2 regions of the Blautia liquoris genome follow, and region 1 is predicted to be linked to the other one. Evidence: riboswitches for the same ligand, from Rfam matches in the RefSeq annotation. Region 1 holds a riboswitch; the other holds the start of a gene.
What was found. Region 1 has a riboswitch for thiamine pyrophosphate ahead of INP51_RS01485 (ABC transporter ATP-binding protein). Riboswitches for the same ligand answer to the same signal wherever they lie in the genome.

Region 1 (15,146 bases):
GTTTGAGCATGTCGAGTCAGACGGAAAATATGGGAAATGGACAGACGAGAGAGTACCGCTGTCATTTTTAAAGGAGAACCTTTCCAAATGGCAGACCCAGTTGTATGAAAATGCCTGGAACAGTCTTTACTGGGATAATCATGATCAACCCAGGGCAGTTTCTCGTTTTGGCGATGACAGTTCAAAGTACAGGGACGTTTCAGCAAAGATGCTCGCGACTCTTCTTCACATGATGCAGGGAACACCCTATATTTATCAGGGGGAGGAACTTGGGATGACGAATTACCCGTTCCAGTCAAAAGATCAGTTCCGTGATATCGAGAGTATACATGCATATGAAGATTGGGTTGAGTCAGGAAAGGTAAAACGGGAAGAGTTCTGGCCCTGTCTTATCAATAAGAGCCGGGATAATGCACGGACTCCGGTACAGTGGGATGACACCGAGAATGCAGGATTTACCACCGGGACGCCCTGGATTGATGTAAATCCGAATTATAAGACAGTCAACGCGAAAAATGAAGTGAACGATCCGGATTCTGTTTTTTCATATTATCAACAGTTGATTGCTCTTAGGAAGACTTATCCAATTATTGTGTATGGAAAATATGATCTGATTCTTTCAGACGACGAGAACATATTTGCTTATACAAGAACTTTAGATGACAGGCAGCTACTTGTGGTATGCAACTATACAAAAAAGAACTGTAAGCTTCGGGTACCGAAAGAATATGAGGGAGCCGATTGTCTGATCTCGAACTATAACAGGGATAACTATCGGGGAATGTTGGAACTGAATCCCTATGAAGCATTTGTCCTTTTTCGGAAATAAACAAAATATCCGTAAACGTTACGGTGAAAAAGAAAACAGTCAACAAAAGTTGACTGTTTTTTACTAAAATATTCTCCGATTTTTGTATTGCAGCTTTTTTCTGAATATGGTATTATCTTTACAGTGGACACAAATGTATTTTTGGGACACACAGTGTGGAGAGGAAGGTTATGTCAGAGACAGAAAAATATTATGTTGTGAAAGAAAAAGCAGTTCCTGAAGTCCTTCTGAAAGTACTTAAGGCAAAAGGCCTGATAGAGAAGAAAGAGCTTACGGTCCAGGATGCGGCAGAGAGAGTGGGCATCAGCCGGAGCTCTTTTTATAAATATAAAGATGATATCTTTCTTTTTCACGATACTGCAAAGGGAAAAACAATTACCTTTATTCTGCAGATGGATGATCAACAGGGGTTACTGTCCGATGTTTTGAAAACAATCGCAAGGTATAATGGAAACATCTTGACGATTCATCAGTCAATCCCCCTTAACGGAGTGGCTACTCTTACAATCAGTGTAGTGATCGCACCAGATATAGGGGATGCAACGGGAATGATGAGCAGTATTGAGAGTAAAGAAGGTGTTCACTACTTTAAGATATTAGGCAGGGAGTAAATATGATAAAAGTAGCAGTATTAGGATATGGAACCGTGGGATCCGGTGTTTTAGAAGTTTTTCAGAAGAATCAGGAAATATTGAATCAAAATGTCGGCGAAGAGATTGAATTAAAATATGTCCTGGACAGGAAGAAATTCCCGGGAGATCCGGTCGAAAGATACCTGATTCATGATTTCGAGACGATTGTAAATGATCCGGAGATTAAAATTGTTGTAGAAGTGATGGGAGGTCTGAACCCGTCCTTTGATTTTGTAAAAAGATGTCTGGAAAACCAAAAGAGTGTCTGCACATCCAATAAAGAACTGGTCGCGCAGCATGGGACAGATCTTCTTTTGACGGCAAAAGAGCATCATGTAAATTTCTTGTTTGAGGCCAGCTGTGGTGGAGGAATACCAATCATCCGACCGTTGTATCAATCTTTGACAGCGGACAGAATTGATGAGGTTTCCGGAATCCTCAACGGGACAACCAACTATATCTTAAGTAAGATGACGAGTGACGGATATGGGTTTGAAGAAGTATTAAAGAGGGCACAGGATAAAGGATATGCCGAACGGGATCCACAGGCGGATGTTGAGGGATATGATGCATGTCGGAAAATTGCGATCCTGTCTTCTCTTGCTTTCGGAAATTATATCGATTATAAAGATATTTATACAGAGGGAATCACCGATATTACTGCCACAGATATAAAGTATGCAAAAGCGGCAGGCGCGGTAATTAAGCTTCTGGCCATTGGCCGTCGGACAGATCAGGGTGCATACGCACTTGTATGCCCTGTGATGATTGACGCTTCGAATTCTCTATATAGTGTAAATAGTGTCTTCAATGCAGTCTCAGTACATGGCAACATGATTGGAGATGCTATGTTCTATGGAAAAGGTGCGGGGAAGCGTCCGACTGCAAGTGCAGTTGTGGCAGATGTTGTGGAGGCAGCAAAGAATCCGGGTACAACTGTGATGGGAGATGGATGGAACGCAAAGAAACTGGAACTTATGCCATTGGATGATATACCAGGCCGTTTTTTTGTTCGTATACAGGGAAATATAGCCGCCTGTCTTCCTTCGGTTGAGAGCGTATTTGGAGAAGTGGATCCGATTACTGTTCCAAGTATCGACCGTGAATTCGGCTTTTTCACAGGGGAAATGACTGAGGCACAATATAAAGAAAAGACAGAACGGCTGGAAGGAATTATTCATATGATCCGAGTTAGATTCTAAAGGAGGTCACACACGGTGAAAACAATTGTAATGCTGTCAGATGGCATGGCGGACGAGTCGGTTTTTGACTTCGGGGGAAAAACACCCTTGGAATATGCGAGTACGCCAACTTTGGACCGCCTGGCAAAAGTGTCTGAGATTGGTATGGTCCGGACGATTCCGGAGGGGATGGCTCCGGGCTCAGATGTCGCCAATCTGTCTGTGATCGGATATAATCCCAGACTATATTATACCGGGCGCTCCCCACTTGAGGCTTTAAGTATTGGTGCTAAAATGGACGAAAATGATGTGGCACTGCGCTGCAATCTGGTTACAGTTTCCGAGGAGGACAGTTTGCCTTATGAGGAGAGAAGGATGGTTGACCACAGTGCATCTGAGATCACAACCGAAGAGGCAGAGCAGCTTTTATCGGATCTGAAGAGTGAGTTTGAAAGCGATAATTGTCACTTTTATACCGGTACGTCTTATCGTCATTGCATGATCTGGAGAGGTGGGGAGATACTGCCCTTTACTCCACCCCATGATATTCTTGAACAGAAAATCGGAAGATATCTGCCAGAGAACGATTTGTTTTTGTGCATGCTAAAAAGAAGCTATGAGATTTTGAAAAATCATCCGGTAAATCAGAAAAGAAGAGCAGCCGGTTTGAATCCGGCAAACAGTTTCTGGTTTTGGGGTGCGGGAACAAAGCCTTCTCTTCCTTCTTTTTGGGGCAGATATCATAAAAAAGGAGTTATGATATCCGCTGTTGATCTACTAAAGGGGATAGCAGTGGGAATTGGACTTGACAACAGGAATGTTGAAGGGGCGACTGGAGGACTTAATACCAATTATGAGGGAAAGGCCCAGGCGGCCGCAGATGCACTTTTAGGAGAGAATTATGATTTTGCCTATATCCATCTCGAGGCACCAGATGAGATGGGACATCAGGGAAGTGCTGTGAAAAAAGCAGAAGCCATACATCGGATGGATACCCGGATTCTGGCACCGCTTCTGAGACAATTAGATGCCTCCGGTGAAGAATACAGACTGCTTGTGCTGCCGGACCACCCGACACCGGTAGGTCTGCGCACCCATACAGCTAATCCTGTACCATACCTGTTGTATGACAGTACAAGGCATCAAAACCATGACTGGAATTACAACGAGCAAGAGGCCGTTGACAGTAAGAACCGGGTTGAACATGGGTGGGAATTGATGGACTATCTTTTTTCGGACGGCAGTTCTTTATAGTTCATGATTCAGCTGACGATAAAAATTTGCCACTGTCACATGGTGATATGGAGTGATCCAAAGCAGTGGAATAGAGCCGCCGATATATCCCAGAGAATAAAAACCAAAAAAGCTCAGAAAACTCACGTAGAAGTAAGCTTTCAGGTTCCCTTTCATCATTCTTGAACTGTTTCTTAAGGATTCCATTGCCGTAAGTTCTTCGTGATCTATCAGAAGGAAAGTCGACATGGAATAACGCAGAAGGATCAAAAATGTCACCAGACCTCCGATCCCCAGAATTAAGAGCAGACCCAGAGTATAAGTAAGAACAAATCGAAGGACGGACTGTAATTCAGGATTCGTAAATAGATGTTCATTTTTTTCAAAAATATAGCTCGTATAGATAATCACCGGCACGATAGTAAAAATCATACGGATTAGTCCCTTGATGGTTTCAACAATCAGGAAGCGGTCCGAATGGTGGGTAAACGCATAGAACAGATTACCAACAGAAATCGGCTGATGTCGGCTCACGGACAGAGACGATACCCAGATGCCTGTGGACAGAAGACTCAACAGGACGTTGCAAAGGAATGCAATAACGATTCCGCTGATGACGGAGAACATCGACATGCTCCTCAGCAGATACCAGTATATAAACATGAAAACGAAGGAGCTGATTATTGAATACATGATATAAGTGCCGATATATATCCCGTAATTCCCGATTAAGGCTTCACGGGCTTCGCTCTTTAGATATTTTGATTGACTCATATTTTGCACCAGGCCTTTCATTGTAGATTCATAATCACAGGGCTGTTGTTGTATCATTAGATGGGATGTCACTGCCATTCGGAAGAATGTCCTCGTAATTCTCTATGATATCAGTCCAGTTCATCTTAGAGACGTCGTTTACTACAGAAACAAGAGAGAAGACCATGACAATACAGCCGACAATCAGACCTGCAGCAGATAATCCGACGCCTATTTTTGCAGGTTTTTGCATGCTTCCTCTTCCTCTGGACAAAAGTGCGAAGATGATTCCCAGAACGGCAAAAGTCAGTCCCAATCCATAGAGCGAAAACAAAAGTGAGCAAATTCCTAAAATAAAGGCAGCTTTTGCCATTCCGGGAGAACCAGATTCGTGATAAGAATACGGATCAGGGGATGGTTTTTGAAAGGGATCATTATAGTTGCTATTATCCAAAAGTAACACCTCCTCGACCTTGGATATGATAATAGTTTATCACGGGAACCAAGGCTCCGCAAGTACAAGGTAAAGTCTTTTTATCCAACAAGGGAGGCGAGATGTGCAGCGAAGATGCTGTAGAATAAGATGCACCACGGTTTCATAGTCACAATAATGAGAATGAACTTCTTTTTGGATATTGGCGTCAGTCCTGCCAGCAGACACAACTCGTCGTCGGGAGTCAGAGGCAGAAAAATTGCAAGTGCAAAAACCCACAGGAAGGAATCTTTCATTGTCCATCCCAGATATTTATCATAGAACTTTTCACCAATCAGGCCCTTCACTACAGGGGAGCCATATTTCTTTGCTATAAAAAAAGCGGTAATTGATCCGATGCTGATAGCCAGGTAATTGATCCAGAAACCATTGACAGCTCCAAACAGAAGTGATCCGGCGATGCATCCGAAAAGGCCCGGAAGAAAAGGGATAATCACTTGGAAAAACTGGATGAAGAACAACATAATCGGTGCGAACAGTCCAAAACTGTTAATATAGTTCTTGAATGAATCTAAAGAATGAAAATGACCATCTATGTAACTTTTTGCAAAAAAAATAATTGTCAGGACTAGAAAAGCCAGTCCTAAAATTTTACTGATTTTCTTGGCTAATAAAACCTTCTCAGACATAATATTCCTTATTCCTCTCATTCGAATGAATATAAGTATACCTTATTTCTGTGAAAAAGTGGAGAAGAAAAGATTAAGAAACATTTAAAATTAAAAACGCTTGGCATTTTTTAGACAAATGTGGAACTTGACATTATGAATTTTAGAGACTATACTTTTAAAGTAGTTTTCTAAAATATATTTCCGGGGTGCCGCTATGCGGCTGAGATTGGCTTTCGGGCCTGACCCGTATTACCTGATTCGGTTAATGCCGACGTAGGGAGAAGCCATATATTGCATCATGACTGATAGAATGCATGACCTCCTCACAGGTGATATCCCGTAAGGAGGTTTTTTAATGCAGAAAATAGAAACAGTAAATCATGGCAATCCGGATGCCAAAGGAGGAGATCTATGAGCTCTGTCAGGATCAATCACCTGAATGTAGATTTAAGCGGAAAAAAGGTGCTCGAGGATCTCTGTCTGGAATTCAACACGAAAGAGCGTATCCTGATTCTGGGGGCAGGAGGATGTGGAAAGTCTACGCTGCTTCTCTCTATGATGGGGATTGTTCAGCGGATGGAAAATGCTGAAGTGACTGGAGAAGTGTTCTTCGATGATTGTCCGGTTACAAAACTAAAAGCCTTCGAAGTGGCGAAAGTTTTGGGTATTGTGTTTCAAAATCCGGAAAGTCAGTTTTGCACGCTCTATCCGGAAAATGAAGTGGCATTCGGTCTGGAAAATCTCGGTGTGGAGCCAAAGAAGATGGACCGGATTATCAGCGATTCGCTGATGGCAATGCATTTTCCCAAGAAAAGAATTCATGCTCAGATCAATCAACTTTCCGGAGGTGAACAGCAGAGGCTGGCGTGTGCTGCAGCAGTGGCACAGGGAGCACAGATGCTTCTTCTGGATGAGCCTACTTCGAATCTAGATCCCGAGGGGAGAAGACAGGTTGCAGACGCGGCAGAAACTTTGAGCAGAAAGGGTAAAGGACTTCTTGTGGTAGAACATAACCTGGAGAATTGGCTTCCTCTGCTGGGGCGTGTGATTGTTTTGGGGAACAACGGAAAACTTCTGGCTGACGGTGACCCAAGAGATGTTTTTGTAAAATACAAAGATCAGATGACACAGCAGGGAATCTGGCGCCCGAGGGCACTTCGCATGTTCGACGAGCTGAAAAGTCTTGGATATACGCCGGCACGGGTACCACTTACTGCAAAAGAACTTCGCAAAGAGCAGATATCTTGGGAGCTGCTTGCAAAAGCATGGGAAAAGGCATTTCCAACTTGTGTCCGAAAAATCTCCACCGCAAAACCACTTATTCAGACGGAACATCTTACGGGGGAATATAAAAAAGGACAGCCTGTTTTTAGGGATGTAAGCTTTCGGATGGATTGTGGAGACTTTGTAGCTTTGACGGGAAGAAATGGCAGCGGAAAATCCACGCTGGCAAAAACATTGGTTGGGCTTCATGAGGCCTCAGAAGGACGGATTATGCTGTTTGGACAAGATACAACCGGGGAAAGGGCGAGTTCTGTTTTCAGAAGCGGTGATATTGGTTATGTGTTTCAGAATCCAGAGCATCAGTTCTTGAAGGAGACGGTCTGGGACGAACTGAAATACAGTGTCAGACAGGATTTAAGCGGGAACAGTATCGTTCACAGACTGATTCAGCAATTCGATCTACAGGGTGTGGAGAGCAGCAATCCCTTTCGTCTTTCCGGGGGGCAGAAGCGCAGACTTTCTGTCGCCATTATGTTGTCGGGGCATCGAAAACTCCTGATCTTGGATGAGCCTACTTTTGGTCAGGATGAAAAAGCTACATATATGTTGATGGATAAGCTGATCGAATACAATCAGGGAGGAACTGGCATATTGATGATTACGCATGATTTGGATCTGGCGGCGAGATATGCTAATAAGATAGCAGTGCTTTCAGACGGCAGCCTTGCTTATTATGGGACACCAGAGGAGCTCTGGAAAAAGCCCGATGTGATTAAACACAGCGGACTGCAAATTCCTTTTTTTGCAGAACTGCGTATGGAGGATCAATAGAACGATGAATAAAAATATAAACCCGACAGCAAAATTACTCGTGAATTTGGTCATCCTTTTATGCAGTGTGTGTATCTCAGACCCATTTACGATCATTCTTCTTTTTATGACGTGTGTCATCTATGGAATCTGTTCTCGTGCATTTACTGTAAACAGTCTCAAAACCATGATGCCGATGGGCGTCTTCGCTCTGGCAATGCTGTGGATGAACGCAGCATTTGCCCGCACAGATCATGCGCGGATCATTGGTACATTTGTGCTTTTTCATTTCACGGATCAGGGGCTCGCTATTGGAATATCGATATTTTTCAGGATATTGACTATCTCATTTTCCTCGATTTTATTTATTTCAACGACAGATGCGGATGATTTATTACTGAGCCTGATTCAGCAATGTCATCTGAATCCCGCAATTGCGTATGGGGTTTTAACGGCCTTTCGCTTCTATCCTCTGATGAAATCGGATCTTGCACAGATTGATGCTGCGCATCAGATTCGGGCAGCCGTTCATGATAAAAAAGGATCCGGAAAAATTTCATGGTACCGTAAGGCAATTCCTCTTTTAGCTTCGAATATACGGCGGGCGGAGCAGGTTTCTGTGGCGATGGAGGCCAGAGGATTCGAGACAGGCATGCATCGGACTTACCACAGATCGATTCGATGGAAAGTTTCTGATACAGCCTTTGTGACAGCGGCATGTCTTCTGATCGCAGTGATTTTGTTCGTATCATGGCAGATGGGATGGCTTCTTATCTTTCACAGGTGGAAGGGATTTTAACATTTTATCATGAAGATGACGCCGCAAAAGAGAGTATAATTATAAGATAGAGGAGGAATAAGAAATTATGTCATCATGTAACAACAACTTAAAGAACTCGGTGGCAGGTGCCAGAATTGGTATCTATCCCATGCAGGATGATTTTGCCGATATCATCCTGAATGCTGTAAAGGAAAGTGATCATAAAGGAATTTATGTCAGAACGGATGATCTTGGCACAACAGTTCAGGGAAGACTCGGACGTGTATTTAATTATGTGAAAGAAGTTTTTTGCCGAGCAGCTTACGCCGGCGGACATGTCACGGCAGATGTTCTGTTTTCTGTCGGATGTCCCGGTGATGTGCCCGAAGACTTCGACTTTGATGTTTCCATTAACGAAAAAGAAGATATTCCCGGATCAAAGATTCATACAGCATGTGCATGGTCATTATATCCCCTGGGAAATGAAGAATATTTTCCCATTATTATTGATGAGATTGAAAGGTTTAAAAAGGAAGCTGATGTACGGGTGACCGCCTCCCATTACTGCACAAGGATCGATGGAAAAGCACAAGACATCTTTTCGCTGCTTGAATCTTCGATGAAAAGAGTATGTGAAAAGAATTCACACACGGTCATCCATGCGTTATTCTCGAAAGGCAGTCCCTCTAAAGAAAGAGAAACGATTGATACAGACGAGGAGAAAAATGATGATTAAAAGATTCAAATGGACATTGAAAGATATTATAGTACTTTGTGTACTGGGGATTGCCTTTGGGGCACTGTATATGGGTGGCGTCGGTATCTGGGGACTTGTCAATGGTATACTTGGGCCTTACGGGTTGGAACTTGTTTATGGTATCTGGTTTACTGCATCAATCACGGCATTTTACATTATCAGAAAACCTGGAATTGCACTTGGAGCCGAGATGCTTGCGGCCCTCGGTGAGGTACTTCTCGGAACACCGGCAGGAGTAGGGGTTTTTATCGGTGCTTTTGTACAGGGCATCGCATCAGAGGCGGTATTCGCAATTACGAAATGGAAGAATTATTCAACTCCGGTACTGGTTTTAGCGGGCATGGCACCAAGTGTCACAACTTTTATCTATACCTATTTTCTCTATGGATATGGATCCTTCCCGGTGCCAATGCTGATTTCAATGCTGGCGATCCGTCTTGTTTCAGGTGCAATACTTGCAGGCCTGCTGGGCAAGGCCATCGGTGACGGACTCGCGGCTACAGGAGCCCTGTCAACATTTCCCTTGGGACGTGAAATGGCAGAGAAAAAGGAAAAAAAAGTTTCTGCTCAAGCTGCAGAGAAATAAAGATCAATCCATAACGAGACAGCACAGAGATATCCTGCAGCTGCCTCGTTTTTTCTTGTATAAGAAAAAAAACCTGATATAATGTATGATACCAGGGTCAAAAGGTTATGCGTTTCATGCTTGCATGAAAAAGCATAACTTTGGGACCCGAACAAACATGAGAATGAAGCCCGAACAGGGCGGAATTCGAATGTTTGAGGATTGCGGGAGCCCGAAAGGGCGGAGCAATCCGTGGTATCATCATCGGTGCGGAACACCCCAGGGAATCTCGTGCTCTTTTTCATGTTCACATGAAAAAGGCATATCCCCGCGGCCTAGACAAACAAGAATGCAGCGCCCCAGGGAATCTCGTGCTCTTTTTCATGTTCACATGAAAAAGGCATATCCCTCGGCCCAGACAAACAAGAGAGGATAAAAATATAGATGTGGATTGCAGACAAATGGAAAGACTATGAAGTGCTGGACACTTCTGACGGAGAAAAGCTAGAGAGATGGGGAAAGTATATTTTGGTGAGACCAGATCCACAGGTGATCTGGAGCACGCCGCGTAAACATCCAGACTGGCAGAAGATAAACGGCCATTATCACAGAAGCAGTAAAGGCGGCGGAGAATGGGAATTCTTCAATCTCCCCGAACAGTGGAAGATCTCATATCGGGATTTAAATTTTCACTTGAAGCCTTTCAGTTTTAAGCACACGGGTCTGTTCCCGGAACAGGCGGTAAACTGGGATTGGTTTTCAGATAAGATTAAAAATGCAAACAGACCTATAAAAGTATTGAATTTATTTGCATATACCGGAGGTGCCACCCTGGCGGCAGCACAAGCCGGTGCATCCGTGACACATGTGGATGCTTCGAAAGGTATGGTGACCTGGGCAAAAGAAAATGCAGTAGAATCAGGACTTGAACAGGCCCCTGTACGATGGCTTGTGGATGATTGCAAGAAATTTGTGGAACGTGAAATCAGAAGGGGGCATCATTATGATGGGATTATCATGGATCCGCCCTCATATGGAAGGGGTCCCAAGGGCGAAATCTGGAAGATAGAGGAATCGATTTTTCCCTTTATCATGCTCTGCACACAGATATTAAGTGAGGAGCCCCTGTTTTTCCTGGTGAACTCCTATACGACCGGACTTGCGCCGTCAGTTCTTGGCTATATGCTTTCCGTGGCACTTAAGAAATACGGCGGCTATGTAGAAGCTGAGGAGATCGGACTTCCAGTCATGTCTTCGGGACTGATTCTGCCCTGTGGAGCATCCGGAAGATGGGAACGATAATAAATGCAAGTTATGATAAAGAATAATTCAAAAAGCTGAGAGTAAAAGCGAGAATATAGGAAGAATATTGTGTAATATGAAAGAATACCTTGACAGAAGTTCAATCTGAGTAATAAAATAGATAACAATGATGTAAATGAACTTGTCAAGGAGGGAATCGTATATTATGAAAGCATATAGCGAGTTAAATAAGGAAGAATTGCTGGCTTTGAAATCACAATTGGAAGCAGAATATCAGGACATTAAGGCAAAAGGACTGTCACTTGACATGTCCAGGGGAAAGCCCTCAGTTGAGCAGCTGGATTTGGCGGAGAAAATGCTTGGCATTATAACTGATAATGAAGACGTAAAGGCTGAAAACGGTCTGGACTGTAGAAATTACGGAGCTCCGATCGGACTACCCGAAGCGAGGAAACTTCTGGGAGATATTGCCGGAGTGTCTGCGGATCGTGTGATTCTGGGAGGAAACTCAAGCCTTCAGCTGATGTTTGATACGGTATCGAGATCATATTCCCATGGTGTACTGGGAAGTATTCCATGGTCAAAATTAGATTGTGTAAAATTTCTCTGTCCGGTTCCCGGATATGACCGCCATTTTGCAGTGACAGAATACTTTGGTGTTGAGATGATCAATATTCCGATGACAGAGGACGGTCCGGATATGGATCTTGTCGAAAAACTGGTATCAGAGGATCCCGCGGTTAAAGGTATTTGGTGTGTTCCAAAGTATTCCAATCCGCAGGGCTATGTGTATTCTGATGAGACGGTGAGGAGAATGGCATCTTTGGACCCTGCAGCAGAGGATTTCCGCATTTACTGGGATAATGCGTATGGGATTCATCATCTGTACGAAGAGGCAGAAAAGCAGGCACAGATTCCGGACATCTTGACAGAGTGTGAAAAAGCCCAAAAACCGGATATGGTTTATGAGTTCATATCCACATCCAAGGTTAGTTTTGCCGGAGGAGGAATCTCGGCTATTATCAGTTCTGATGCGAATTTGGAGCAGATCAAAGAGTATATGTCTTTTCAGACAATTGGAAATGATAAACTGAATCAGCTTCGCCATGTGAAATATTTTAAAAGTCTTGACGGTGTGAAGGCTCATATGAAGAAGGAGGCGGATATTCTCCGGCCAAAATTTGAAGCAGTGGAGAGCATCCTTGAAGAGTCCCTGGGGGGTCTGGGTATCGGGAACTGGACTCGTCCGCTGGGCGGATATTTTATTTCCTTTGATGCAATGCCGGGCTGTGCGAAAGAGATTGTCGTAAAGGCGAAAGAGGCAGGACTTGTTCTGACAGGAGCAGGGGCAACCTATCCTTACGGAAAAGACCCCAAAGATTCCAACATTCGTATTGCGCCTACCTGCCCGACACTTTCGGAATTGATCCTGGCGGCCAAGGTGTTTGCAGTGAGTGTAAAACTGATCAGCGCAGAGCATCTTCTGAGGGAAATGTAGGGAAAGGAAAAAGGGGCAGAGTGGATACTGGATATTCCGCGCTGTCCCTTTTTTGCATCCTCCTTTCGAAAAGTCTTTACCGCAATCAGGACTGGTGATATACTTACGGATAAGGGGAATTAAAAGCATTAAGGTAAAGGCAAGGTATATATATTATGAATAGATTAAAAAAGAAAAAGATTGTTTTGGGTATCCTTGTTGGGATCCTGATGATCCTGATTGGTGTTTACCTTGGAATAAGCCTCTTCTTTCACTCACATTTTATAACAGGAACCACGATTAATGGTGCAGATGTAAGTAAGATGACTGTCCAGCAGGCAAAGAAAGCCCAACAAGATCACATATCAGAATATATTCTTACAATAAAAGAGCGCGGAGGAAATACCGAGAAGATTACAGCAGATCAGCTCGGTCTTACTTATGTAGATGATAAAGGTGTAGAAAAGCTTTTGAAAGAACAAAAGGCTTTTTTGTGGCCTGTTTCTGCCGGGAAGAGAAAAAACTATGAGTTGGCGGCGAATGTTTCATATGATAAGAGTATTGTCGATGGAATTCTTGAGGGGCTTTCCTGCCTTCAAAGCGACAATCAGACACCGCCCCAAGATGCCTTCGTTCAGCCTGAAGATAATGGTTTTGCTATCGTTCCGGAGAATCCGGGAAGTACATTAAAGCGTGATGATATGAAGAATGCGGTGATCAATGCGATCGATACCGGAAAAGAGGCACTTGATCTTGAAAAAGAAGATCTCTATGAAAAACCTTCGGTTGTGAGTACAGATGAATCACTGAAAAAAGACATGGATCAGATGAATGCTCTTACAACTGCGAATATCACCTATGATTTTGGAGATGACCGGAAGTTTACGGCGGATCGCAGTGTGATCAAGGACTGGCTGGTCAAAGGCGATGACGGAAACTACACAGTGGATGAATCCGGCGCTGCCAAGTGGGTAAGGCAGATGGCATATGAGACTGATACATTCGGACTTGCCAGAGATTTTACAACACATTCAGGGCAGGTGATTCAGCTGCCCTATGGCGGAGACTATGGATGGCTGATCAACCAGAAAGAGACGACTTCTTCGTTGATAGAAGCCATTCAATCCGGCACACAGGAGACTAGAGAGCCGGAATATACATATAAGGGGATGGACCGCTCAAAGAATGATATTGGCGGCACTTATGTGGAGATCAGCATCAGTGAACAGAAGATGTGGTGTTACAAAGACGGACAGCTGATTGTGGAGACTCCCGTTATTACAGGCAATCATTCTACAGGGCATGACACACCGTCAGGCCACGTATGGGCAATCGATGCAAAAAAGCGAGACGCAGACTTTAAAAGATATCCTGTACATGTAAATTTCTGGCTTCCTTTTAACGGGGATGTGGGAATTCACGACGCAAGCTGGCGCACTGAGGAGATGTATACTCCCACATTTTACCAGAATAGCGGATCACATGGGTGCATTAATACTCCAGTCGATGCCGCAGAAAAAATCTTTAATACAGTCGGCATCGGCTCTCCTGTGATCGTATATTATAGTACAGATCAGGTTGTAGGCCCGCAGCCAACCCAGGAAAACAGCATCTGATGCTGGACGCCACAGGGAACTAGTGCAAATTTTCATAATGAAACAAATAGGAGGAACAATAACATGAATATCGTAGTATTAGCCGGAGGAACCAGCACAGAGAGAGAAGTCTCTATTGATTCCGGCACCATGGTGTGCAGGGCATTACGAGAGAAGGGACATCAGGCAATACTTTTAGATGTATTCTTTGGGCTAGATGAGGTTACAGAACCGTTATTTGGTCCGGATTATGATATAGATCGCGCTGCGGATAAGATGAGGGCGAATTCAGGGGAAGTTCAGAAAACTGCCAGAGAGCGAATAGAATTTTTTGGATCACATGTAATCGAGATCTGTCAGAAGGCGGATGTTGTATTTCTAGCTTTGCATGGGGCCAATGGTGAAGATGGAAAGGTGCAGGCCGCATTCGATCTTTTCGGGATTTTATATACCGGGACCGATTATCTCAGTTCTGCTATTGCAATGGACAAAGGGCTTTCAAAAGAACTATTCGAAATTCATGGTGTTCCGACACCGAAGGGTATAACGATTAACGCAAACAAAGGATATTCTGTTCATCCGGCTGCGTATGATCTTACTTTTCCACTGGTGGTGAAGCCCTGCTGCGGCGGCTCCAGTGTGGGAGTGTCTATCGTCAATACTCAGGAAGAGTACGAAAAAGCCCTTCAGGACGCATTTTTTTATGAATCGGAAGTAGTAGTTGAGGAATATGTGTATGGCCGTGAGTTCTCTGTAGGTGTGGTCGATTCCAAGGCATATCCTGTCATCGAGATAGCACCGATACAGGGATTTTACGACTATAAGAATAAGTATGAGGCCGGCTCCACAATAGAGACCTGCCCTGCTGACTTAGATGATGAAACGACACATAAGATGCAGGAATACGCTGTTATGGGTGCCAAGGCTCTGGGAATTAAGAGTTACTGCAGACTCGATTTTATG
Region 2 (15,146 bases), 660 kb from region 1:
TGTGTTTTACCCGCTGGTGAAAAATGTAATCTATAGTTTTCAGTCTTTTGGATTGTCGGATGTAGAGAAGGAATGGGTAGGACTGGAAAACTATAGAAAGCTTTTTTCAGATAAGACGATTCCCATCAGTTTGAAAAACAATCTTCGGTATGCGATTGTATCAATTATCTGTCAGGTAGGACTGGGACTTGTCATCGCGGCAGTTCTGGAAGATGTAGCATTTAAAAAAATATCACCTTTCTTCAGAAGTGTATATTTTATTCCTACTCTGATTTCGATGACAGTTGTATGCCTGCTTTTTGATTTCATATATAACCCACAGATGGGGTTGTTAAATAGTTTCCTGAAGAATATAGGGCTTGGAAAATTCGCAAAAATATGGCTTGGAAATAAAAAAACAGCGATGTATTCGGTAATTGCTGTGTCACAGTGGCAGAGCCTTGGCTATATCGTAATGTTGTTTATCGTTGCAATTCAGAAGATTCCCGAGGATCTCTATGAGGCTGCTACCGTGGATGGAGCCGGAAAATTGAAACGATTCTTTTATATCACAGTTCCTCAGGTCAGATCAATGTTCTTTGTAACGATGATTCTCACTGTGGTCGGGGCATTTACCGTATTCAACGAACCATACATTTTGACAAGCGGTGGTCCAGGTACGGCGACAATGGTACTATCGCTGCACATGTATCAGACCGGATTTGTCAAAAACAACATGGGCTATGCTTCGGCAATTGCGATGCTTATTTTTGTGATTACTGCGGTATTATCCTCTGTGCAGTTCTTTTCTTTTGGCTCGGACGAGGAGGGATAATTATGAGCAGACAAAAAACAAAAAAGAAAAAAGTTTATGGACCAGGAGAGATCATCTGGATCGTAGTACTGGTTTTACTGGCAGTCATTATCCTGTATCCCCTTTTCTGGATCATCATGTCATCGTTTAAGGATTATGCAGGCATCTATGGTGATGTATGGGGAATGCCGGATGTGTGGCACTTTGAAAACTATTCTCTTGCCTGGAATCGTGGTATTTCGCAGTATTTTGTCAACAGTGCGATTGTTACCGTGTGCACGATCATCGGAGTTGTTCTGGTGTCAACGTTTGCGGCATTTGGCATCTGTCAGATGAAAGGGAAACTGGGAAATATACTGTTTTTGATTTGCATGTGCGGTTTGCTGCTTTCTCCGCAGGTTTGTCTGCTGCCACTCTTTATGCTGTTGAAGTCGATGGGAATCAAAAATACTTTATCGGCCATGATACTCCCTTACATAGCATTTCGACTTCCCGTGTCTATTATGCTGATCCGATCATTCTTTGTCGGAATATCAAAAGAGATGCAAGAGGCGGCCATCATAGACGGTGCCGGGCTGATGAAGATCTATACGAATATATATCTTCCGCTTTCAAAGCCAATCATCTCAACAGTTGTTATCATGACGGCATATTATGCGTGGAATGAATTTGTTTTTGCAACTATTTTTGTCGACAGTTCGAATATGAGAACTATACCCGTTGGTCTTATGGCATTTCGCGACGGTCTGATGACTGAATGGGGTGTAGTTCTCGCGGGAATGGTAATTGCCTGTCTGCCTATTGTTGTGTTATTCTTGTTTATGCAGAAGAGCTTTGTAAGAGGTATGACAGCCGGAGCAGTGAAGGGGTGAAAAGAGAATGAAATTAATTGCAATCGGTGATAATGTGACAGACTGCTATGTGGATGAGGGAGTTTACTTTCCGGGAGGAAATGCGGTAAATGTAGCGGTGAATTGTAAAAGAGACGGTGCTGAAAAAGTACAATATATCGGCGTGTTTGGAAATGATGACAAAGCGAGATATATTCAGCAATGTCTTGACGAAGAGGGTGTGTTCTATGAGCGCTCACGAAAGGTATATGCTCATAGCGCGCAGCCGAAAGTATATCTAAAAGACGGGGACCGGGTCTTTGCCGGTGGTCCAAGAGAAAGTTGCCAGCATCTTTTTTCCATCAAGATTGTAAAAGAAGACATCGATGTGATAAAAGAGTTCGACATTTGCCATACCAGTTGTTTTTCAAATCTTGAGTATGAGCTTCCAGTATTGTCCGAGGTATGTGATCTGTCTTTTGATTTTTCTGAAGAACATAAAATGGATTATTTGAAGAAAACATGTCCCTATCTGACTTATGCATTCTTTTCAGGGGAAGGTTTAAGTGAAGAAGAATGTAAAAAATTGCTTCATGAAGTCTCAAAACTGGGGACGAAGATTGCAGGTGTTACGAGGGGAATGAAAGGCTCCATCTTTTATGATGGGAAGAAGTTTTATCATCAGGGAATAAAAAAAGTTCATGCAACGGATACCATGGGTGCAGGAGATAGTTTTATTGCCGGATTTTTAACATCCACTGGAGATGGAGGTACAATAGAAGAAGCGCTGGATTACGCCGCAGAACGTTCGGCACATACTTGTACGATGCCAGGTGGCTTTGGGCATCCGCATCCATTGTAAGGGTACTGTTGAATTGAGAACTCACGTGGTATATAATATGTAGTATACAGATAATCTTGTAATTGCAGAAAGCAAGTTTGCAGCAGCAATTATATATGTCATGGTTCGTAATAAAATTTTAACAAGAGCTGGGAGAATTTTGTATGCTAGATCAAAATGCACTGACTCCTTTGTATGAGCAGCTTAAGAACTCGATTACAGAGGATATCAAAGCCAAGATATACAGACCCGGTGATCGTATGCCTAGCGAAACGGAATTAGAACAGAAATATGGGGTCAGCCGAATTACTGTGCGAAGGGCTGTAAAAGAACTCTGCGAGGAAGAAGTCCTTATCCGGAAACAGGGTAAGGGAACTTTCGTGCTGAATGCGGGGACGAAAAACCGCTTGGATCAACTGAGAGGTTTTCATGATGCCATGGGTGAGCAGGGGAAGTCAGTTAAGACAGAAATTCTGGAGCGTTCGATCATCCACGTGAAAGAGTCTTATGCCAAGGACCTGCAGATTAACCGGGATAATGATGTTATGTACCTGAAACGTGTGATGTACGCTGACGACATGCCGATGATGTATGATATGTGCTATCTTCCCATGAATCGTTTTCCAGGTATTGTGGATAAACTGACTGGTGATTTCTCGATTTTTCGGGTTCTGAGGGATGAATATGAGTTAAATCCTGAGGATTATTATAAAGTTATCAAAGTACGCAAAGCGACAAAAGAAGTTGCGGGTTTCTTGCAGTGTACAGTGGGAGACCCATTATTTGATATTTTCAAGATCACTTATAATGAGGAAAAAATTCCGCTGTTTATATCAATCAGCCTGATAAAAGGAGAAAATACTTCTTATGTGATCGCAAGTGATACAGAGGATCATCTGAACCACATCGGCGTCAGGTGGGGAGTGTAACTGAAATTAGTGATTAGAAATCAGGAATAGGAAGATTGCAGAAATTATGAAAACAAAAGCTGTTTTATTTGACTTTGACGGAGTAATAGCGGATACTGAACAAGGGGCCACAAAGTATCTTGAGAAGGCATTTGACAAGTATCATATACAACTGACAGAAGATCAGAGAAGATCTTATATAGGGACAGACGGCAGAAAACAGACAGAAGAGATTCTAAAAGATGCCGGTGTATCAGTTTCTGTTGAGGAGTTTTTTAAGGAAAGGGCAAAACTGGGAAGTTATTATGAAAACAGTCCTGATTTAAAACCGATCTCAGGATTAGAAGACTTTTTGAAATTGCTGAAGAGGAAAGATATCAAGACCGGGATTGTCTCATCTACAAACTGCCGGCTGATCATTACAGCGTTAAACCGCATGCATCTGATCCATTACTTTGATGCGATTATCTGCGGAGATATGGTTGAGCATAAAAAGCCCGATCCGGAAGGCTATCTTACAGCGATGCAGTATGTTGATGCCGGCCCGAAAGAATGCATTATATTAGAAGATTCACCAACCGGTATCAAAGCAGCAGTCAATGCGAAAGCGACGGTTGTCGGATTTAAGGGAAGCGAGATCAAACAAGATACATCACAGGCGGATCTGGTATGGGAGACCTATGAAGAAGCAATCAGATGGTTTCGTCATGCAGACGCTCATCTGAATCTGGCAGAAAGGGATTTTTAACAAAGATGAATCAAAAACATCTGATGATGAAACCGGTCAGAAAGGAATATATGGAACAGTACAACGAGTTACTGCGCTATGTGTTTCAGGTGACAGATCAGGAGCTGAGTTCTCTTGGCTGGGAAGAGCAGGAGATTATAAGAGCAAAGTTTCCGACAATGGAGAAAGCGGATGTGATCGGTTGGTTTGACAAGGATAGCCTGATTTCACAGGTTGCGGTCTATCCGATGAAAATTTCGATATTTGGCAGGATTTATGACATGGGTGGATTGACCGGAGTGGGAACTTATCCGGAATATTCCGGAAGAGGACTCATGCATAAGCTTCTGGAACAGGCTCTGCGAAATATGAGGGACAAAGAGCAGTATATCACATATCTGTATCCGTACTCGATTCCATACTACAGGAAAAAGGGATGGGAGATCATTTCGGACAAAATTTCATATGAAATCAAAGATTATCAATTGCCGAAGAGAACACAGACTGTTGGGACGATTCGCAGGGTAGATATCGATTCAGAGGAATTGAAAGATACCTATGAGAGATATGCCAGACATACCCATGGTGCTATCCTCCGTGATGAGCTCGCCTGGAATGAATACTGGCTGTGGAATACGGATGATATTACAGCTGCCATCTATTACAACAAAAAGGGCGAACAGGATGGCTATGTGATCTATTGGATTTCTAATAACATTTTTCATATAAAGGATATGGTTTTTATAAATGAAGAGGCCAGAGAGGGGCTCTGGAATTTTGTCTCCGCACATTTTTCAATGATTGATAAGGTAGTGGGAGATACCTTCACAGATGAGCCGCTTTCTTTTTTACTTGAGGATGCCGACATAAAGGAAATGATCGCGCCATATTATATGGCAAGAATCGTGGACTTCACAAAATTTGTTGAGAATTATCCCTTTAAACCTGACACGCAGGTCAGAGGATGGGAGTTTCAGCTGACAGATCCGATGCTGGAATTCAACCAGGGGACGTTTAGGCTGACCGTTGACAGGTCCGGGAAAGGAAAAGCCGAGCGAATTGATTTAGTCTGCACAGATGAAATCAATATACAGACTATGACCACAATGCTCATGGGTTATAAACGCCCTGATTATCTGTACAAAATTGGGAGAATACAGGCATCGGAATCGACCATTGATATGCTCGAAGATGCGATTGAGCAGCAGGTACCATATATATCCGATTACTTTTAAAAAATAGCCGAAATGGAGAGTGCATCCATTTCGGCTATTTTTTATGCACCAATATCCCCCGGATACCCATATAGGGTGAAAGAGAACCTAGGCTTTAAAGGCTTTGCGCCGTTAAAAGATAGATCCCTGTCACAGGCTTGTATCAAGCAGAAGACATTGATAGAATATAGTCAAATTTAGCATGAAGGGAGGAGAAGTAAGTGAGAAAGAAAAAAACACATATCTTATTATCAAAAGACGGAGAAACTAACATGCGATTGATTCTATTAGTTCTGACGTTAACAGCAATGATCACAGTAGTTTTAGCTGTCGGGATAGGGCCGGTAAGCGTGAATCCCGGCACAACACTTAAAGTGATTTTGAACAGGGTTCCGGGTATAAGCAATAGGATTCAAGTTGACTGGGGAAAGTTGGACGAAAACATAGTTATAAATCTTCGTCTGCCGAGAGTTTTACTGGGTATGATTGTTGGCGGGTCATTGGCAGTGACGGGTGTATCAATGCAGGCGTTGGTCAGAAATAAACTTGCAGATCCGTTCATTCTTGGGGTCTCGTCTGGAGCTTGTGCTTTTGCAACATTTGGAATGTTGTTCGGGGCATTTTCATTTCTGGGAAAATACGCTTTGTCTATTAGTGCCTTTTTAGGCGCGGCGGCCACCATCATGTTGGTTTATGTCCTTTCCAGAGAAGGTGGAAAAATCAATATTACACAGATGCTGCTATCCGGGGTGGCGATTTCTATGATTATGGATGGATTGACAAAGGTGATTACACTGAGTGCTCCGAACGCACTGGGGCTGCATAATGCCGAGTTTTGGATGTCGGGGAGCTTGGCAGGTGCAAAATGGGGATATCTGACTCTGCCACTTGTGGTGATGCTCCTATGTATGTCTGTTCTGATGATTCATTACAGAACCTTAAACGCTCTTTTGCTCGGAGAGGATACGGCGGGTACCTTAGGGGTCAATGTGGCAAGAATGCAGAAACTATTGGTGTTAATTTCTTCTTTGCTTGCAGGGGTCACAATTTCTGTAAGCGGAAGCATCGGCTTTATTGGACTCATGTGTCCCCACATTGCCCGGCTTTTGGTGGGGGCAGATCATAAAAAAGTATTGCCTGTGGCAGCCTTATTAGGTGGGATTCTCGTAGTCTGGACGGATGTTGCAGCACGTATGATTATTGCTCCGGAAGAGCTTCCGCTCGGAATTTTGACGGCAATTTTTGGAGGCCCTTTTTTTATCGTTCTGCTAAAAAAGAAAAACCGATAGGATAAGGAGGGGTATACTATGAAAGATAAGATAGACTTATCCATTCAAAATCTTGATTTTTCTTATGAAAAAAGAAAGATTGTAGAAGATATCGAATTAAATGTAAAAGAAGGGGAATTTGTTGGTATCATCGGACCGAATGGAAGTGGAAAATCAACGATTCTAAAGAATGTTTATCGGTCACTGCAGCCTGAAAAAGGCGTCATCTTTTGGTACGGTGAAAAGATGGGAAGAATTCCATACAAAGAAGTGGCAAAAAAATTAGGTGTCGTAGGGCAGGAAAATTATGTGCCTTTTGACTTCACAGTTGAGGATATTGTAGTTATGGGAAGAAACCCTCATAAGAAGTTGTTTGATACGGATACACAAGAAGATAAAGAAATTGTGATGGAATCATTAAAAAAAATTGGTATGGAAGACAGTGCGAAAAGAAGCTACCGGTATCTTTCGGGAGGAGAAAAGCAAAGAGTCATTATTGCCAGAGCACTGGCACAAAAGCCAGAGTTTCTGATCTTAGATGAACCCACGAATCATCTGGATATCGGTTATCAATTGTCCACCTTTGACTTAGTAAAAAGCCTTGGGGTGACCATTCTGGCTGCAATACACGATTTAAACATAGCAGCGATGTACTGTGACAGGATTTATGTATTAAAGAACGGCAGGATGATTGCGAATGGAAAACCAGAGATAATTTTGACCACAGAAATGATCTGGAACATATACGGTGTAAAAACGGATATTACATTACACCCGAAAACAGGAAAGATAAATATCGCCTATTTGCCTGAAGGTGTTGTGGAGCAGCATGAACAGCAGGGCAAGACTTTATAAAGGAGAAAGGTTGGAAAAGGAAAAGATGAAGAAAAAGATGAAGAAAAAGATGAGTGCTTTTTTGGCGGCGGTGATGATCTTTTCGGTACTGTCGGGATGCGGGAAAAAGGAAACAAAAAGCGGGCAGAGTGAAAATGTAGACCACAGGGAAAAGACAGAATTAGCATTTGATAATTATGGGAGGAAGATAACCGTTCAGGGAGTGCCCAAAAAGGTGTTGACCCTTGGACCAAACTGTACGGAACTATTCTGTGCTCTTGGGCTGGAGAAGTATGTAATTGGTGATTCTTTGAACAATCATAGTCGTGGAGCTTTGCCGCAGTATAAGGAAACTTACGACAAAATTCCGGAACTGAATCATTCATCGGCGACGCGTGAGTCCGTTGAAACATCGGGAGCCGATTTTATCTATGGGATTGACTGGGAGTTCGGGGAAGAGGGATTAGATGTCGATGAGCTGGAACAATTCGGAATTACTACATATATGAACTCTGCGTCTACGCCAGATGAGATGTACCAGGAAATCAGAGATCTGGGGGAGATCTTTTGTATCGAGGATAAAGCCGAAGCCTATGTTAAGGAGCAGAAAACCAGAATTTCCGCCGTAAAGGATCAGGCCGCGAATCGTAAACCGGTAAACGTTCTTGTCTATGACAGTGGCAATGACGGGATATTTACCTGTGGCGGAAATAATTTCGAAACCTTACTGATAGAACTTGCAGGCGGAAAGAATATCTTTGACGATCAGACGAAAAAGCAGTGGATTACAGTAAGCTATGAAGAGGCAATTGCGAGGGAGCCAGACGTTATCTTAATTCACGACTACGATTCCCCCTCTGTGAAAGAAAAGATAGATGAAATCAAAAATAACGCTGTTCTCTCACAATTAGAATGCGTGAAAAAAGAACGCTTTGCCACAATTGAATTAGAATCTGTTCTGCCTGGTGACCGAATGGCTTATACGATTGAAAAACTGGCAGGGGATTTTCACGAGTTTTCATAAACAGGCACAAGACGTCTAACCTGCAATTAATTCTCCGGATGATATAAATGAGTGAAAATATTACTTGATTTTTATAACTAAAGTGTTAAAATAACAGATAATGTAACTTGTGGGCAGATTTGGATTATGCCTGATTTAAATTAATACGGAGGATTAGTTGGATGAGTCATTATAAAGTTGTATTACCGAACTATAGTGTAGGCAGTGGATGCTATGAGGATATTCCCGAGATAACAAAATATTACGGGAAGAAAGCGGTCGTGATAGGTGGAGAGACCGCAATGTCGAAAGCAAAAGCTGCTCTTCTTGATGCGATAAAGGGGTCGGATGTTGAGATCATGGATTTTATCTGGTATGGCGGAGAATCCAGTTATGAAAATGGTGACCAATTAAAAGAAATGCAGACGGTCTTGCAGGCCGATATGATCTTCGCAGTCGGAGGCGGCCGTGCCTGTGATACTGGGAAGTATGTCGCTGATCAGCTGAAGAAACCGGCATTTACGTTCCCCACGCTTGGTTCTAACTGTGCGGCATGTACGGCAATTTCTGTGATTTACAATCCAGATCATACTTTTAAAGAGTATTATTATCCAGAACCGGCAATTCATACTTTTATTGATATGGATATTGTGGCAGATTCACCGGCGGATTATCTGTGGGCCGGAATCGGCGATGCTCTTTCCAAAGAGCCGGAGGCAGTTTTTTCTTCAAAAGATGATGATCTATTCCACACACCACTCTTAGGAGTTCAGCTCAGCCATGCCTGCACGGAACCGCTGCTTCGATATGGAAAGAAGGCACTGGATGACTGCAGGGCAAAGAAAGCATCTTTCGAACTGGAGCAGGTAGTTTTGGATATCATCATAAGCACAGGAATTGTTTCAAATCTTGTATCCGGAAAGGACTATTACTACAACAGCAGTCTTGCACATTGTGTCTATAATGGTTCCACAGTAGTAGAGAACTGTAAAGGAAAACATCTGCATGGTGAGATTGTATCTTTTGGCGCGCTGACGCAGCTGATGTATGCCGGACAGATCGATCAATTTGATAAAATCGCCGCATTTAACCGTTCTCTCGGACTGCCTGTCTGTTTAAGTGATCTCGATATCACAAAAGAGGATGTTCCACAGATCGCGGAGCGTGCAAAAGATACTGAGGAATGGAGACACAGACCCAAAGACGTTACGACTGAGAAATTTATGGCTGCAATTATTGATGCAGATAAACGCGGAAAAACATATAAGAAGCAATAGGAAAAGAGCTGCACTGTTAACTTTGTATTATCATTTATGCGGACATAATAAAAGAGACCGGAACGGATGTTATATTCCATTCCGGTCTCTTTACCTGCTTATAGTACAAGAGACGGAGCCTGATATACACGGCTCTTTAATTCCTGATCCAGCAGGTACAGCCCCTTTGGGTCACCGGCGAACAAATCATAATTATTTAGATTGTCCTCCGCATTTTTTTCTTCTTCTCCCTGTTCTTTTATGAACCAGTTGAGGAATTCCAAAGTACGGTAATCTCCGCATTCGAAAGCTGTTTTATAAATCTCATTGATAGATGAGGTGATGTACTGCTCGTGTTTCAATACGGCAGGAAGAGGATCTCTGATCGATTCGTAAGATGCAGCAGGTGCATCGACAGCTGTCAGTGTGATTTTAGCACTGTTATTCAGCAAATACTGGCGGAAGAGCATCGCGTGATCGCGTTCCTCCTGTGCCTGTACTGTAAAATAGTTTTCAAATCCCATCAGTCCCTGATCCGAATAATAATCCGCAATATCAAGATAGAGATATGCGGAATAAAATTCCTTGTTGATCTGTTCAACGAGCAAATTCTTTACTTTTGTGTCAAGCACTGTTATCACGTCCTTTCAATTGGTATGTTCACCAGATATTAGCAGTCTGCTTTCCAAAGTCCATGAAGGTTGCAGTATTCAAAAGCAGCAACTGGTTTATCACCTTCTGCAAGTGCAAATGTAGCAATTGGTTCATCTTTTGGAGTAAGATGCTTCATCTCTCCGCCCTTTTCTGTCTCAAGATAGATCCACATAATGTAGTGTTCCTCAGTCATTGGATGAAGTGTTGAACCAACTTTCACGGTGACCTTGTTCCCGTCTACTGTGATAACCGGTACATGTTTTTCTGTTGCTGCATCCGTAGTATTTGCTTTCAGTTCCGTCATAGGATCTCCACAACATACAAGAGTTCCGCCGCCTTCATACACCATGGACACAATATTTCCGCAATGTTCACAACGATAAAATTTTGTTTCACTCATAAAAATACCTCCTGATATTTGAAATGTAAATTAGATATACAGTTAGTTTCGAAACATTTAAAAATATATTGTCGAAATCTAACTATTTAAGCTCATTATACTTAAAATTCATGAAAATTACAAGAGCCAAGGTAAAGATTTCCAATGATATATTTATGATATTTCTGTGATATAAGCCATCACCAGATTGAAGGTTCCCTCCAATCCCTTCTCATGCGTTCTCTCGAGGCCGTGGGATGCACGGACACCCTGACCAATTAAAGCACCTCGAATGTCATGGCCGCCTCGAAGTGCTGCGGAGACATCGGAACCGTAGTGTGGGAAGATATCGATGGCATATTTGATGTTATGATCTTTTGCCAGCTGAATCAGACGGTTTGTCATGTCATAGTCATACGGACCGCTGGAATCTAGTGCACAGATGGACACACTATATTCGTCACCATTTAGATCTGCACCTAACGCACCCATATCGACAGCCAAAAATTCCCTGATATCTTCTGGAATAAAAGAAGCCCCGTGACCAATTTCTTCGTAATTGCTGATCAAGATCTTCAGTGTTCGTTTCGGGGTGATCTTCTCTTTGGAAAGTTTTTTCAGAACAGTAAGAAGCACTGCTACTGAGCCCTTGTCATCAATATGGCGGGTTTTGATAAATCCGCTCTTCGTGTGGACAAAACAAGGATCCAGACTGATAAAGTCTCCGGACTGGATTCCCAGAGCCTTTATGTCTTCCTTGTTTTCAACTTGTTCATCAACGGTCACGATCATATTTTTTGGTATACGTTCCAGAGTCCTTGCTTCATCGTATGTATGTACCGACGGCATTGTCGTGGAGATAGTGCCTGTATAGACTTTTTTGTCCCTTGTATGAATCTTGCAGTAAGCTCCTTCAATTGCCTCCATCAGATAACCGCCAATTGGGACAAGGTTTAAGGTCCCGGTATCATTGATGGAGCGCACCATGGCACCTAAAGTGTCCGTGTGAGCGCTCAAGCCCAAAACTTCTTTGTTTTCTCCGGGGACCGTGATAATAAGTCCGCCCTTTGCGGTGAGCTCGCATGAATAACCAAACTCAGAGATCATACCTTTCACGAAGTTTATCACCTCATATGTGAAACCGGATGGACTTGGAATGTTGACCAGTGTTTCCAAGGTGTCAACAATATAGTTTACTTCATTAGCCATATTCTTTTGCTCCTTTTTCGTGTTATAATACCATTTCACGTTCTGAACGTCAAACATTCTCGAGAGCAATTCGCTTTACCTGCTTTATAGCTTTGGTGACTGCTGGTATCAAGATGAAGATGACAGTCAGAACACCTTCTGCAAGGATATAGCTGTAGTTGTAGATAATCGGATATAGAGAAGCCAGTGTTTTTGGAAAGTTATCAGGCATGTAATCCATCCAGTACAGATATCCGCCAAGGGCGTGGAAAGCACCTCTTGCGATAATTGCAACAAGGTAGCCTTTGATGAGGCCATGCTTCTGATTGCGGAAGAATCCGGCACAGCCCAGGGCGGCGAAAGCAAGCACGTAGTCACAGCACACCTGGAAGAATGACAGGACATACGGTTCCTGGATAAACTGCAGAAGTCCGTAGGCAAAACCGACCAGGATTCCTGTCCCGGGTCCATACCAGTTTGCGATAAGAACGATAAAAAGCATAGAGAATAAGGTGACAGTGCCTCCGAAAGGCATTTCAAATAATTTGATGTAAGATGTGAGAAAAGCGAGAGCGATTCCCATTGCACAAAATACCAGTTTTTTTGCAGAGACTGGCTTTTTCTCTGCTTTCTCAAAGTGTTTGCCGGAGATAGCAGCTCCCAGTAGAAACAAAATGATGATTGCGACGATTGTGATGGCATATCCACTGGTGGTTAGTGTTCCTTCAGAGTTTACCATGAAATTCAACATAAAAAATCCTCCTTCATAATTAGTTCGCAGGAGGGGCCTTATCAAATAAGTAGAAAGCTTCCTTACGGCGGCATTAACCGCATCAAGTGATAAGGGTCAGCGGATGTTTCCGCTTTCTCAGCCAATCGGGGCTCCCCTAGCGCATTTTTTTATTATGTCGAGATAAGTATAGTGCAGCTCTGCAAAAAAGTCAATCTGGATTGATTTACTTTTACGACAAGAAATGTTAAACTACAAGAAGAGGCATGAAAGGAATAGAAACGACATGGATAAACTATGTATTATCATCCCGGCTTACAATGAACAGGCCAATGTCGAACAAGTGATAAAGCAGTGGTATCCCGTTGCCGTAGCACATGCCGGAGAGATTGTTGTCATCGATGACGGAAGCACGGATCTCACATATGAGATCCTGCGGTCACAGGAGAAAAAACTGCCTCATCTTACGGTCCTTACAAAGAAAAACAACGGTCATGGGGCTACAGTTCTCTATGGCTACCATTATGCAATAAAAAATCATGCCGATTATATCTTTCAGACGGATTCAGATGGACAGACGCTTCCGGAAGAATTCGAAGAATTCTGGAAAAACAGAGAACATTTTGACATGGTCATCGGATATCGAAAAGGACGTCACGACGGGTGCTTGCGGGTATTCGTGACAAAAGTCTTAAGAGCAGTGATATGGCTTTGCTTTTGTGTTTATGTCAGAGATGCTAACACACCGTATCGTCTGATCAGGGGACAGACTTTAAGACGGTATATTGACCTGATTCCTCCGGGCTTCCACCTGGCAAACGTACTGATTTCTGTAATCTTCGTAAAAAAGGGATGTAAAGTTAAGTGGCTGCCGATTACATTTAGACCGCGCCAGGGAGGAAAGAATTCCATGAACGGAAAAAAGATCGTAAAGATTGGATGTTCAGCCGTCAGAGATTTCTGGAAAATCAACCGATTATTATGAAGAGGTGAGAGAATTGCGAAGGATGGAATTTAAGATGGAGAGACAGGGACTTCTGGAGACAGGCCAGGAAGTCAAGGTGACTGAGAGCCAGCTTCCGACATCCTATTATTATACGATTGTCCCTGCAGTAGCCATGAGCAGAAATTATGCTGCCTTTGAACGCCTGAAGTCCAGGCAAGGTATCGTAAAAGAGATAAATCAGACAAACAGGGGGTTTTATACAATTGTCGAATTCGATGAAGATGATCCCGAGTCGTGACAAGCCAAGAAAAAGACACGAGATTGATCCCGTGTATGATGAAGATTCCAGAATCCTGATTCTGGGAAGTTTCCCCTCTGTGAAGTCCCGTGAGAGCGGATTTTTCTATGGACATCCGCAGAATCGATTCTGGAAGGTGCTTGCCGGGATCTGTCAGTGCGAAACTCCTGGGACTGTGAAAGAAAAAAAGACTTTTTTGTTGTCACACCAGATAGCTGTCTGGGATGTGATTGCATCGTGTACGGTTGAGGGATCCAGCGACAGCAGCATCAGAGATGTTGTGCCAAATGATCTGACCGAGATTCTCAAGATTGCGGATATCAAAAAGATCTGTACAAATGGTGGGACAGCTTTTCGACTGTATCATAAATATATAGAAAATAATACGAAGGTTAAGGCTGTAAAGCTACCCTCTACAAGTCCGGCGAATGCTTCCTGGTCTTTGGAAAGCCTGATCAGTTACTGGGGAGAATGTCTGATTCTATAGGCGAAAAGAGCTTTGGACAGATAAAAAACTAAACTTTGCATCATGGAGCAAAATATTTTTTGCTCCCACACTATAGTATGAGGTGATTATAAAGATGGAAGAATATATATCGCATGAGCCCCATAAACACGTGTTGGAGGACGGGAAGGTTATCGAACATCAACACGATCATGTGCATACACATACACATCAAAATACAAAGGCTGTGCTTAACCGTCTCTCAAGGGCGATCGGGCATATGGAGTCAATAAAGCGCATGGTGGAAGATGGAAGAGACTGCAGTGAAGTTCTGATTCAGCTGTCGGCTGTGAAGTCTGCAATCAATAATACTGCAAAAGTGATCCTGCAGGATCACATTGAGCATTGTATTGTGGATGCCGTGGAAAGCGGAGATATGGAAGCACTTGAGGACCTGAATAAGGCAATCGACAGATTTATCAAGTAAAAAAACAGAGAGGAAAAAATAATGGCAAAAGAGACGAATAAAATGCCGGATCTACATGTAAAACTGAATCCGGATTCAAGTATTAAACATGTCATTGGCATTGTAAGCGGAAAAGGAGGAGTGGGTAAATCGTTTGTCACTGCTTCACTTGCAAATCAGATGGCAAAGATGGGATATCGCGTGGGTATTCTGGACGCAGACATCACCGGTCCTTCAATTCCCAAGATGTATGGACTTCATGGTTCCATCAAGGGGAATGACAGCGGGATGTATCCGGCTGAGGCGGAAAATGGCGTAAAAATTATGTCCGTAAATCTTCTGCTGCAAAATGAAGAGGAGCCGGTG

Region 2: linked by a shared signal. The riboswitch ahead of INP51_RS14380 (energy-coupled thiamine transporter ThiT) and the one ahead of INP51_RS01485 (ABC transporter ATP-binding protein) in region 1 are both predicted to bind thiamine pyrophosphate.

The regions. Positions count from the first base shown of each region.
Region 1 covers NZ_CP063304.1:308,062-323,207, forward strand. Annotated here, with positions in the region: gene INP51_RS01450 (glycoside hydrolase family 13 protein) at 1-829, shown strand, start outside; gene INP51_RS01455 (ACT domain-containing protein) at 1,000-1,440, shown strand; gene INP51_RS01460 (homoserine dehydrogenase) at 1,443-2,663, shown strand; gene INP51_RS01465 (cofactor-independent phosphoglycerate mutase) at 2,679-3,896, shown strand; gene INP51_RS01470 (DUF975 family protein) at 3,891-4,727, opposite strand; gene INP51_RS01475 (DUF4190 domain-containing protein) at 4,684-5,082, opposite strand; gene INP51_RS01480 (TVP38/TMEM64 family protein) at 5,163-5,750, opposite strand; TPP riboswitch at 5,925-6,029, shown strand; gene INP51_RS01485 (ABC transporter ATP-binding protein) at 6,144-7,787, shown strand; gene INP51_RS01490 (energy-coupling factor transporter transmembrane component T family protein) at 7,792-8,565, shown strand; gene INP51_RS01495 (YkoF family thiamine/hydroxymethylpyrimidine-binding protein) at 8,633-9,262, shown strand; gene INP51_RS01500 (ECF transporter S component) at 9,252-9,869, shown strand; gene INP51_RS01505 (class I SAM-dependent methyltransferase) at 10,293-11,150, shown strand; gene INP51_RS01510 (PLP-dependent aminotransferase family protein) at 11,317-12,609, shown strand; gene INP51_RS01515 (L,D-transpeptidase family protein) at 12,765-14,204, shown strand; gene INP51_RS01520 (D-alanine--D-alanine ligase family protein) at 14,268-15,146, shown strand, end outside.
Region 2 covers NZ_CP063304.1:3,164,905-3,180,050, reverse strand. Annotated here, with positions in the region: gene INP51_RS14445 (carbohydrate ABC transporter permease) at 1-814, shown strand, start outside; gene INP51_RS14440 (carbohydrate ABC transporter permease) at 817-1,665, shown strand; gene INP51_RS14435 (PfkB family carbohydrate kinase) at 1,673-2,485, shown strand; gene INP51_RS14430 (GntR family transcriptional regulator) at 2,629-3,393, shown strand; gene INP51_RS14425 (HAD family hydrolase) at 3,440-4,120, shown strand; gene INP51_RS14420 (GNAT family N-acetyltransferase) at 4,126-5,334, shown strand; gene INP51_RS14415 (FecCD family ABC transporter permease) at 5,535-6,602, shown strand; gene INP51_RS14410 (ABC transporter ATP-binding protein) at 6,621-7,436, shown strand; gene INP51_RS14405 (ABC transporter substrate-binding protein) at 7,462-8,439, shown strand; gene INP51_RS14400 (iron-containing alcohol dehydrogenase family protein) at 8,601-9,695, shown strand; gene INP51_RS14395 (ferritin) at 9,794-10,306, opposite strand; gene INP51_RS14390 (desulfoferrodoxin family protein) at 10,345-10,728, opposite strand; gene INP51_RS14385 (M42 family metallopeptidase) at 10,882-11,916, opposite strand; gene INP51_RS14380 (energy-coupled thiamine transporter ThiT) at 11,966-12,646, opposite strand; TPP riboswitch at 12,689-12,794, opposite strand; gene INP51_RS14375 (glycosyltransferase family 2 protein) at 12,912-13,610, shown strand; gene INP51_RS14370 (hypothetical protein) at 13,624-13,869, shown strand; gene INP51_RS14365 (DNA-deoxyinosine glycosylase) at 13,853-14,356, shown strand; gene INP51_RS14360 (metal-sensing transcriptional repressor) at 14,451-14,801, shown strand; gene INP51_RS14355 (Mrp/NBP35 family ATP-binding protein) at 14,823-15,146, shown strand, end outside.